DNA from 2 places in the Duganella sp. GW822-FHT06D06 genome. Region 2 is predicted to be linked to the other one. Evidence: predicted binding sites of a transcription regulator. Region 2 holds the regulator's gene; the other holds the start of a gene.
What was found. The regulator FliA, encoded in region 2, starts transcription of late flagellar genes. The targets are predictions, from matches to a motif close to CTAAAGTTTNNNNNNNNNNNGCCGNTA.
Positions count from the first base shown of each region.

Region 1: the regulator FliA is predicted to act here: its motif matches at 2,094-2,120, upstream of AC1RMD_RS30810 (SPM autocatalytic domain-containing protein).

Region 1 covers NZ_JBXALQ010000037.1:13,846-18,201, reverse strand. Annotated here, with positions in the region: partial or broken gene AC1RMD_RS30815 (SPM autocatalytic domain-containing protein) at 1-1,823, shown strand, start outside; gene AC1RMD_RS30810 (SPM autocatalytic domain-containing protein) at 2,271-4,356, shown strand, end outside.
Region 2 covers NZ_JBXALQ010000012.1:185,168-189,523, reverse strand. Annotated here, with positions in the region: gene motD (flagellar motor protein MotD) at 1-738, opposite strand, end outside; gene AC1RMD_RS21535 (flagellar motor protein) at 740-1,486, opposite strand; gene AC1RMD_RS21530 (RNA polymerase sigma factor FliA) at 1,468-2,199, opposite strand; gene AC1RMD_RS21525 (MinD/ParA family ATP-binding protein) at 2,242-3,039, opposite strand; gene flhF (flagellar biosynthesis GTPase FlhF) at 3,032-4,356, opposite strand, start outside.

The sequences.
Region 1 (4,356 bases), on a different contig from region 2:
ACGCCGTCGCCGCGCTGGAGACCGCCGACCTGGCCGCCCTGTCGACCAACGCGATCACCGCGCTGAGCGCCAACCAGGTCAAGGCATTGACCACCAACCAGATCGTGGCCCTGAGCACCGCCGAAGCGGCCGCGCTGAGCACCGCGCAAGTGGTCGCCCTGTCGAGCAACGCGATTGCCGCGCTGGAAACGGCCGATCTGACGGCCATCAAGACGGCCGGCATCGCCGCGCTGAGCTCGGCGCAAGTGGCCGCGCTGACCACCGCCCAGGTCAACAACCTGGCCACCGCCTCGCTGGCCGCGCTGAGCACCGCCGGCATCGCCGCGCTGACCACCAGCCAGATCGTGGCGCTGACTTCGGCGCAACTGTCCTCGCTGGGCACCGCGCAAGTGGTGGCGCTGACCTCGGCCAGCATCGGCGCGATTGAAACGGCCGATCTGGGCGGACTGAGCACGGCAGACGTCGCCGCGCTGCGCTCCGCGCAGCTGACCGGCCTGGCCACCGCCCAGGTTGCCGCGCTGTCGACCGGACAGGTCGCCGCGTTGGCCACCTCGGCCTTCTCCAGCGGCCTGAGCACCTCGCAGATCAGCGCGCTGACCACCGCCCAGGCTGCATCGCTGAGCGTGGGCCAGGTCGCCGCCTTGTCGACCAATAACCTGGCCGCGCTGGCCACCGCCGCGCTGGCGGCTTTCACCACCCAGGAAATCGGCGCGCTGACCATCGGCCAACTGGGCGCGCTGAGCTCCGGCCAGGGCGTGGCGCTGACCTCGACCCAGGTCGCCGCCCTGACCACCGCCCAGGCGGTCGGCCTGTCGACCGCGGCGCTGGCCGCCCTCGACACCGCCGACCTGGTGGCGCTGAGCACGGCAGCTTTCGCCGCGCTGAGCACCAAGCAGATCGCTTCGCTGCGCACCGCTGAGATCGCCTCGCTGACCACCAACCAGGTGCATGCGATGACCTCGACGCAACTGCATGCGATGTCCTCGAGCCAGATCGGCGCGATGACCACCACGCAGACCCAGGCGTTGTCGTTCCTGACCCCGATCGCGCTGGACCTGAACGGCGACGGCGTGCAGACCACGGCGCTGGGCCAGGGCGTGCAGTTCGATTTGTTGGCCAACGGCAATAAAGTCAACACCGGCTGGACCGCCGGCGGCGACGGCCTGCTGGCCCTGGACCGCAACCATGACGGCGTGATCAACGACGGTGGCGAACTGTTCGGTTCGGGCACGACCCTGGCCAGCGGCCAGAAAGCGGCCAACGGCTACGAAGCGATGACGGAACTGGACACCAACGGCGACGGCAGCATCGACGCCAAGGACGGCGCCTTCGCCGACCTGCGGGTCTGGGTCGACGGCAACGCCGACGGCGTCAGCCAGTCCGGCGAGCTGAAATCGCTGGCCGACCTGGGCATTACCAAGCTCAACCTGGATGTCAAGGCGGGCAGCGCGGTCAACAATGGCAACATCCTGGGTCTGACCTCGACCTTCGAGACGGCCGACGGCGCCAGCCACGCGGCGGCCGACGTGTGGTTCGCCACCTCGCCGGCCAGCAACTTGAGCGGCAGCGTCAGCAACCTGGCACAGGCGATCTCGGCCTTCGGCGGCGGCGACGCCCCGGCGGCCACGGCGCCTAAGCTGGAACTCCAGCGCCAGGGCATGGGCGGCAGCGTGGCCCAGTTGGCCGACGCGCTCAAGCAGTTCGACGCCGACGGCAAGCCGCTGCTCGGCGCCGAAAGCCAGGCGGCCACCGACAGTGCGCTGCGTCTGAAAGCGTTGCAGTCGCAGGGCGGCCACGGCTTCCTGGCGGCGCCCGGCAAATAAGTTGCAGCAGGGCGGCGTCAGCCGGAAGTAGTGTCACGCGGCAGGGCTTAGGCCCTGCCGTTTGTCCCACGGCGTATGGTTTTTGGTGGCGATGGCCCGATTTTTGCATTGCACTGAGTAAACAAAAAAGCTTAATCCAACGCAAAAAACCGTCGCTTTGTACGTTCAGGGCGATGTTCTGCCGGCCTCTAGGCAGTGATTGACGGAAACTATGTGCTGGTCCATTACTATTGAAATGTTAACCGGAGGCAAAATCATGGCTGGCGTATCCTAAAGTTGCCTTCGATATTGACGTTAAGAACTAAAGTGCATGGTTTTGTGATGACCAGGCGCAAGTAAAACGCAAAGAAATCCAGTACCACCCAATTCAGATGGAGCCACGGGCAAGACCTGTTGGCTCCATCATCTGTCTGTATAGAACTGTGCAGTGCCCCAAGGAGAATGGAAATGAGCCTCGTAACTAGCATGAGTACCGACCAGATCGCAGCTCTGTCGACCCAAACCATTGCTGCCCTCGCCACTAGCGATATCGTAGCGCTCAATTCAGACCAGACCCGGGCATTGACGACCGACCAGGCAGTGGCCTTGACCACCAGCCAGATCGCCGCACTGAGCACCAAACAGATGTCCAACGGCTTGACGACCGACCAGATCGTCGCTTTGACCTCCAACCAGGTCGCCGTGCTGAGCTCGTCCCAGGTCAACGCCATGGCCACCGCCTACGTCGCCGCGCTGGAAACGGCCGACTTCGCCGCCTTGAAATCGAGCGCGATCGCCGGCCTCTCGACCGCCCAGCTGGCCGCGCTGACCACCGACCAGGTGGTGGCGCTGACCACCAGCCAGGCCAACGCGCTGAGCAGCGCCCAGGTCGCCGGCCTGAGCACCAACGATATCGTGGCCCTGGAAACGGCCGATGTGCTGGCATTGAAGACCGCCGCCATCGCCAGCCTCAGCACCGCCCAGATGGCGGCCCTGACCACCGACCAGGTGGGCGCGCTGTCGACGCTGCAGGTCGCCGCGCTGAGCACCGCCAACCTGGCGGCCGGCCTGACCACCGACCAGATCGTCGCGATGAGCTCCAACCAGCTGGGCACGCTGAGCACCGCCCAGTTCGGCGCGCTGGGCACCAGCGCCGTGGCCGCGATTGAAACGGCCGACCTGGCCGCACTGAAAACCAGCCTGATCGCATCGATCAAGTCGGCGCAACTGGCGGCCCTGACCACCGACCAGCTGTCGAACCTGACCACCACCCAGATTGCCGCGCTGACCACCGCCAGCATGACCGCGCTGAGCACCGACCAGGTCGTCGCGCTGACGAGCAACCAGGCCGCCGCGCTGACCTCGCAACAAATCGGCGCGCTGTCGACCAACGCCATCGCCGCGATTGAAACGGCCGACGTGGCCGCGCTCAAGACCGCCGTGATCGCCGGTTTGTCGACCGCCCAGGCCAAGGCCCTGACCACCGACCAGGTGGTGGCGCTGAGCGCCGGCCAGGTCGGCGCGCTGAGCAGCGGCCAGGTGGCCGCGCTGGGCACCGCCGCCCTCGCCGCGATTGAAACGGCCGACATCGGTTCGCTGAAGACCGCCGGCATCGCCGCCCTGAGCACCGCGCAAAGCGCCGCGCTGACCACCGACCAGATCGGCGCGCTGGGCACCGCCCAAGTGGCCGCCATGACCACCGCCAACCTGGCCGCCGGCCTGACCACCGACCAGATGGTCGCCTTCAGCTCGAACCAGCTGGGCGTGCTGAGCACCGCGCAATTCGGCGCCCTGACCACCGGCGACGTCGCCGCCATCGCCACCGCCAACATCGTCGGCCTGAAGACCAGCATCATCGCCTCGCTGAAGACGGCGCAACTGGCGGCGCTGACCACCGACCAGCTGTCCAACCTGACCACCGCGCAAGTGGCGGCCCTCACCACCGCCAACATCGCCGTGCTGAGCACCGACCAGGTGGTCGCGCTGACGTCCAGCCAGTTCGCCGCGCTGAGCTCGGCCCAGGTGAGCGCCTTCAGCACCAACGACATCGCCGCGATTGAAACGGCCGACATCGGCGCGCTGAAGTCCGCCGTGATCGCCGGCCTGACCAATAACCAGGCCAAGGCCCTGACGACCGACCAGGTCGTCGCGCTGAGCAGCAGCCAGATCAACGCGCTGACCAGCGGCCAGGTCGCCGCCATGAGCACCGAAGCCATCGCCGCCATCGAGACGGCCGACCTCGGCGCACTGAAAACGGCCGCCATCGGCGCCCTGACCACGGCGCAGACCGCCTCGCTGACCACCGACCAGATCGGCGCGCTGAGCACCGCGCAAGTGGCCGCCATGACCACCGCCAACCTGGCCTCGGGCCTGAGCACCGACCAGATCGTCGCCTTGAGCTCGAACCAGCTGGGCGCGCTGAGCACCGGCCAGTTCGGCGCCTTGTCGACCCAGGACATCGCCGCCATCGAGACCGCCGACATCGTCGGCCTGAAGACCAGCATCATCGCCGCGCTGAAGACGGCGCAACTGGTGGCGCTGACCACCGACCAGC
Region 2 (4,356 bases):
CGTATCCGGTATCCCGGACAGGATCGTGACCGCCACCCGGCGATTGCGCGCGCGGCCGATCGTGTTGTCGTTCGGCGCCACCGGCACGTTGGCGCTGAAGCCGACCGCGGTCAGCCGCTCCGGCGCCACGCCGGCGTCGATGAACAGCCGCACCACGCTGCTGGCGCGCACCGCCGACAGTTCCCAGTTGGACGGGAACAGCGTGTTGCGGATCGGCTGGTTGTCGGTGTGCCCTTCGACCTGCACCTTGTGCTCGTCGTTCTTCAGCAGGCCGGCGACGGCCCGCAGCGCCTCGGTCGATTCGTTGGTCAGGCGCGCCTCGCCCGGATCGAACAGCACCGAGGCGTTGATCTCGACGCTGACGCCGCGGCTGTTCTGCGTGACCCGCACCTTGCCCTCCTTGACCAGCGGCGCCAAGGTGGACAACAAGTCCTGCGCCAGCTTGGTCATCTGGGTCTTTTCCTTGCGCAGCAGTTCGGCGTGGCGCCGCAGATTGGGATTGGGGATCGGCAGGTTGGGTACTTCGGTGTTGACCGGCCTGGCCGAACCGGCGCCGCCGAAGGCGTCGCCCAGGGCCACCGACAACACCTTGTAGCGGCCGATATTGACCACCGAAATCGCGTACATGACGACGAAGAAGGCGAACAGCAGCGTGATGAAGTCGGCGTAGGAGATCAGCCAGCGCTCGTGGTTCTCCGGTTCGTCGTCGAACTTCCTGCGGGCGCGCCGGTTCTGCATGTCAGTGTTCCCGCAGCAGCGTGGCGATGCGCTCGTCGATGACGCGCGTGTGGTCGCCGGTGGCGATGTCGTAGAACACGGCGGCGGCGATTTCCTGCTGGTGCACCGCCTGCGTGACGATGGCCTTGAGCTTGTTGGCGATCGGGTAGAAGAACAGGTTGGCCAGGCCGACGCCGTAGATGGTCGACACGAAGGCCACCGCGATGCCGGAACCCAGCTTGCTGGGGTCGGACAGGTTTTCCATCACGTGGATCAGGCCCAGCACCGCGCCCAGGATGCCGATGGTGGGCGAATAGCCGGCCGCCGATTCCCAGATGCGCACCGCCTGGCGTTCTTCCGTTTCGTAGGCGGTGATTTCGGTGTCGAGGATCTGGCGCAGCTTGTCGGGGTTGATGCCGTCGACGATCAGGCGCAGGCCCTTGGTGTTGAACTTGTCCTTGGAGGCGAGCATATAGCGCTCCAGCGACAGCAGGCCGTCGCGCCGCGCCGCCAGGTTCCAGGCGTTGATGTCGCGCGCCAGCACCACGCGGGTGTCGGCCGGCGGCGCGAACACCAGGCGCAGCATGCGCACGCCGCGCATGAAGGTCTTGAAGCGGGTCTGCAACATCACCGCGCCGAAGGTGCCGATGACGACGATCGCGAACGCGGCCGGTTGCAGCAGCGACGCCAGCTTGCCGCCTTCGAGCGTCTGGCCGACGATGATGCCGGCCAGCGCCAGCAGCACCCCGGCTACGCTGGCCCAGTCCAAGACCGCTCCCGAAGTGAGGCGCGCAGACGCGCCACGGCCTGCGTATGCAGCTGCGATACGCGCGATTCCGATACGCCCATCACGGCGCCGATTTCTTTCAAGTTGAGCTCCTCTTCGTAGTACAGCCCCATCAGGATCTTTTCGCGCGGCGGCAGCGCGTCGATGGCGTCGATCACGGCCTGGCGGAAGTCGCCGTCCAGCAGCGAGCGCAGCGGGTCGCTCTCCTCGTCCGAGCAGTAACGGTCGAGGAAGCTGTCGTTGCCGTCGTCGTCGTGAAAATCTTCGTAGTACACCAGCTGGTGGCCGCCGCCGTCGGACAGCATATCCTGGTAGTCGGACAGCGACAGCTTGAGCATCTTGGCCACTTCCGACTCGGTCGGCGGATGGCCCAGGCGCTGTTGCAGCGTGCTCATCGCGGTTTCGATCTTGCGCATGTTCTGGCGCATCGAGCGCGGCAGCCAGTCGCTGTTGCGCAGCTCGTCGAGCATGGCGCCGCGGATGCGCAACACGGCGTAGGTTTCGAACTGGGCGCCATGGGTGTCCTCGTAACGGCTGATGGCGTCGAGCAGGCCGATCATCCCGGCTTGCACCAGATCGTCGACTTCGACGCTGGGCGGCAGTTTCGCCTTCATGTGGTGGGCCAAGCGCTTCACCAACGGCATGTGCTCCGTCAGCAAAGAATTCTTGTCCACTTTCCCTTTGACCGTGTACATAGCCGTTTATTATTGATTAAGCGCTAAAATTATGATGCTCCCTTAACGGAAAGATGGCGAGCCGGCCAGCGCGAAGCGCCCCGCCAGTTGACGAAACGCGACCGAAGCCCCGGCCAGCGGAAACGCATCGACCACCGCACGCCCCAAGCGTGCCGCGCGTTGCAGGTATTCATCCGCCGGCACCGATCCCATCGAAACGAGGTTCACCGCCAGGTATCGGCTTGCTGCCTGTGCCATATTATCGTATACCACCTTTGCTTCCGATTCGGAAGCCCCGGTGACCAGAATTCCAAACGGCCGGCGACCCAGCTCCTGGTTCAGGCGCTTGATCATACTGTATGCGGCCTTGATCGAGGTAGCGCTATTCGATACCTGCACCACGATTTCCGAGCTGGCCATGACCGGCACCGGGAAGGCCACGCCGTCGAACTCGCCGTCGACGATGACGATGCCGGTCTGCTTGGCCAGCACGTCGAAGGCCTTGGCCAGGCGGCGCGTCTCGTCCGGGCCGCTGCGCGCCACGCCGCGTGTCATCGACGCCACAGCGAAGCCTTGCGGCACCTGGTGGATCACCTGGTTCAGCGCGCATTCCTGGCGCGCCACGTCCAGCAGGCTGGCGCCGCCGTCCACGCCGAGGCGCGTGGCCACGCCGTGGGCGCTGGCGCAGGCGTCGACCAGCAGCACGTCGTTGCCGGCACGGGCCAGCGAGGCGCCCAGGTTGACCAGCATGGCGCCCTTGTCGTCCTGCGGCGAGGCCGACAGGAAGGTGACGATGCGGGGCTTGGGCCCCGCCAGCATGCGGCGCAGTCCCTCCGCCTGGTCGAAATCGAAATTAGCCAAGGTGCACCTCGCGCATTGCTTGCTGGTTCTGGCCGTTGCTCATCAGCAGAGGCAGTTCGGCGTCCAGGTATTGGGTGTTGACGACATCGCGTTTCAATTTGAAAGCGCGGTCGATCAGGTAGGCCGGATCGGCCAGGTGCAGGTCTTCCGGCACGCGCTGGCCGTTCGAGACGTAGAACAGATTCAGTTTCTGGCGGATCACCACGTCGAGCACGTTGCCGATCGCGGCCGCTTCGTCCAGCTTGGTCATGATGCAGCCGGCCAGGCCGCTGCCCTGATAGGCGCGCACCACTTCGTTCAGGGTTTCCTGGGTGGCCGTGGCGTTCAGGCACAGCAGGCGCTTGACGTCGGCGCCGGCGCCTTGCAGCATAGCCACCTGTTCGGTGACCATCTGGTCGCGCTGGCTGACGCCGACCGTGTCGATCAGCACCGTGTGCTTGTTCTTCAATTCCTTCAGGGCGATGCGCAGGTCGGCTTCGTCCTTCACCGAGTGCACCATCACGCCGAGGATCTTGCCGTAGATGCGCAGCTGCTCGTGGGCGCCGATACGGTAGGCGTCGGTGGTGATCAGGGCCAGCTTGTCCGGGCCGTGGCGCATCACGCAGCGCGCGGCCAGCTTGGCGGTGCTGGTGGTCTTGCCGACGCCGGTCGGGCCGACCAGCGCGAACACGCCGCCCTGCTCGATCAGCGCGTCTTCGTTGGCCATGGTTTGCAGGTTGCGGGTCAGGACGTTCTTGATCCAGCGCAGGCTGTCGGCGGCGTCGCGGTTGGCCGGCAGTTTTTCGATCAGGTAGCGCGCCAGGCTGGCCGAGAAGCCGGCCGCCAGCATCTCGCGCAGCACGGCGGCTTTCTGCGGCTCGCGCGCCTGGGTGGTGCCCCAGGAAATTTCGGCCAGCTGGGTTTCCATCATGCCGCGCATGGCGCGGATTTCGCTCATCATGCCCTGCATTTCGGCGGCGGCGTTCTGCTTGGCGCTGGCGACGGCGGCGCTGACCATGGCGGCGATCTGGCCGACGTCCAGCGCGGCCTGGGCCGGCGCCGGCGCCGGCGCGGCGGCCGCGGCCTTGGTGACGCTGGCGAACGACGAGGCGGACGCCACCACGCGGCGCACCGGTTGCGCTGGCAGGGCGGCCGGCGCCGGGGCCGGGCTATGGGAGGCGAAGCGCGGCTCCAGACGCTGCTCGACGCGGCCTGCCGGCGCGGCGGTGCCCAGGTCGAGCGACGGCGCCGGTTCGGCCATCGGCGAGTGCGGCGCCGGCATGGCCAGCGAGGCGGCATCGTCGTTGGCGAGGGCGAGGATCTCAACGCCGCCATCGG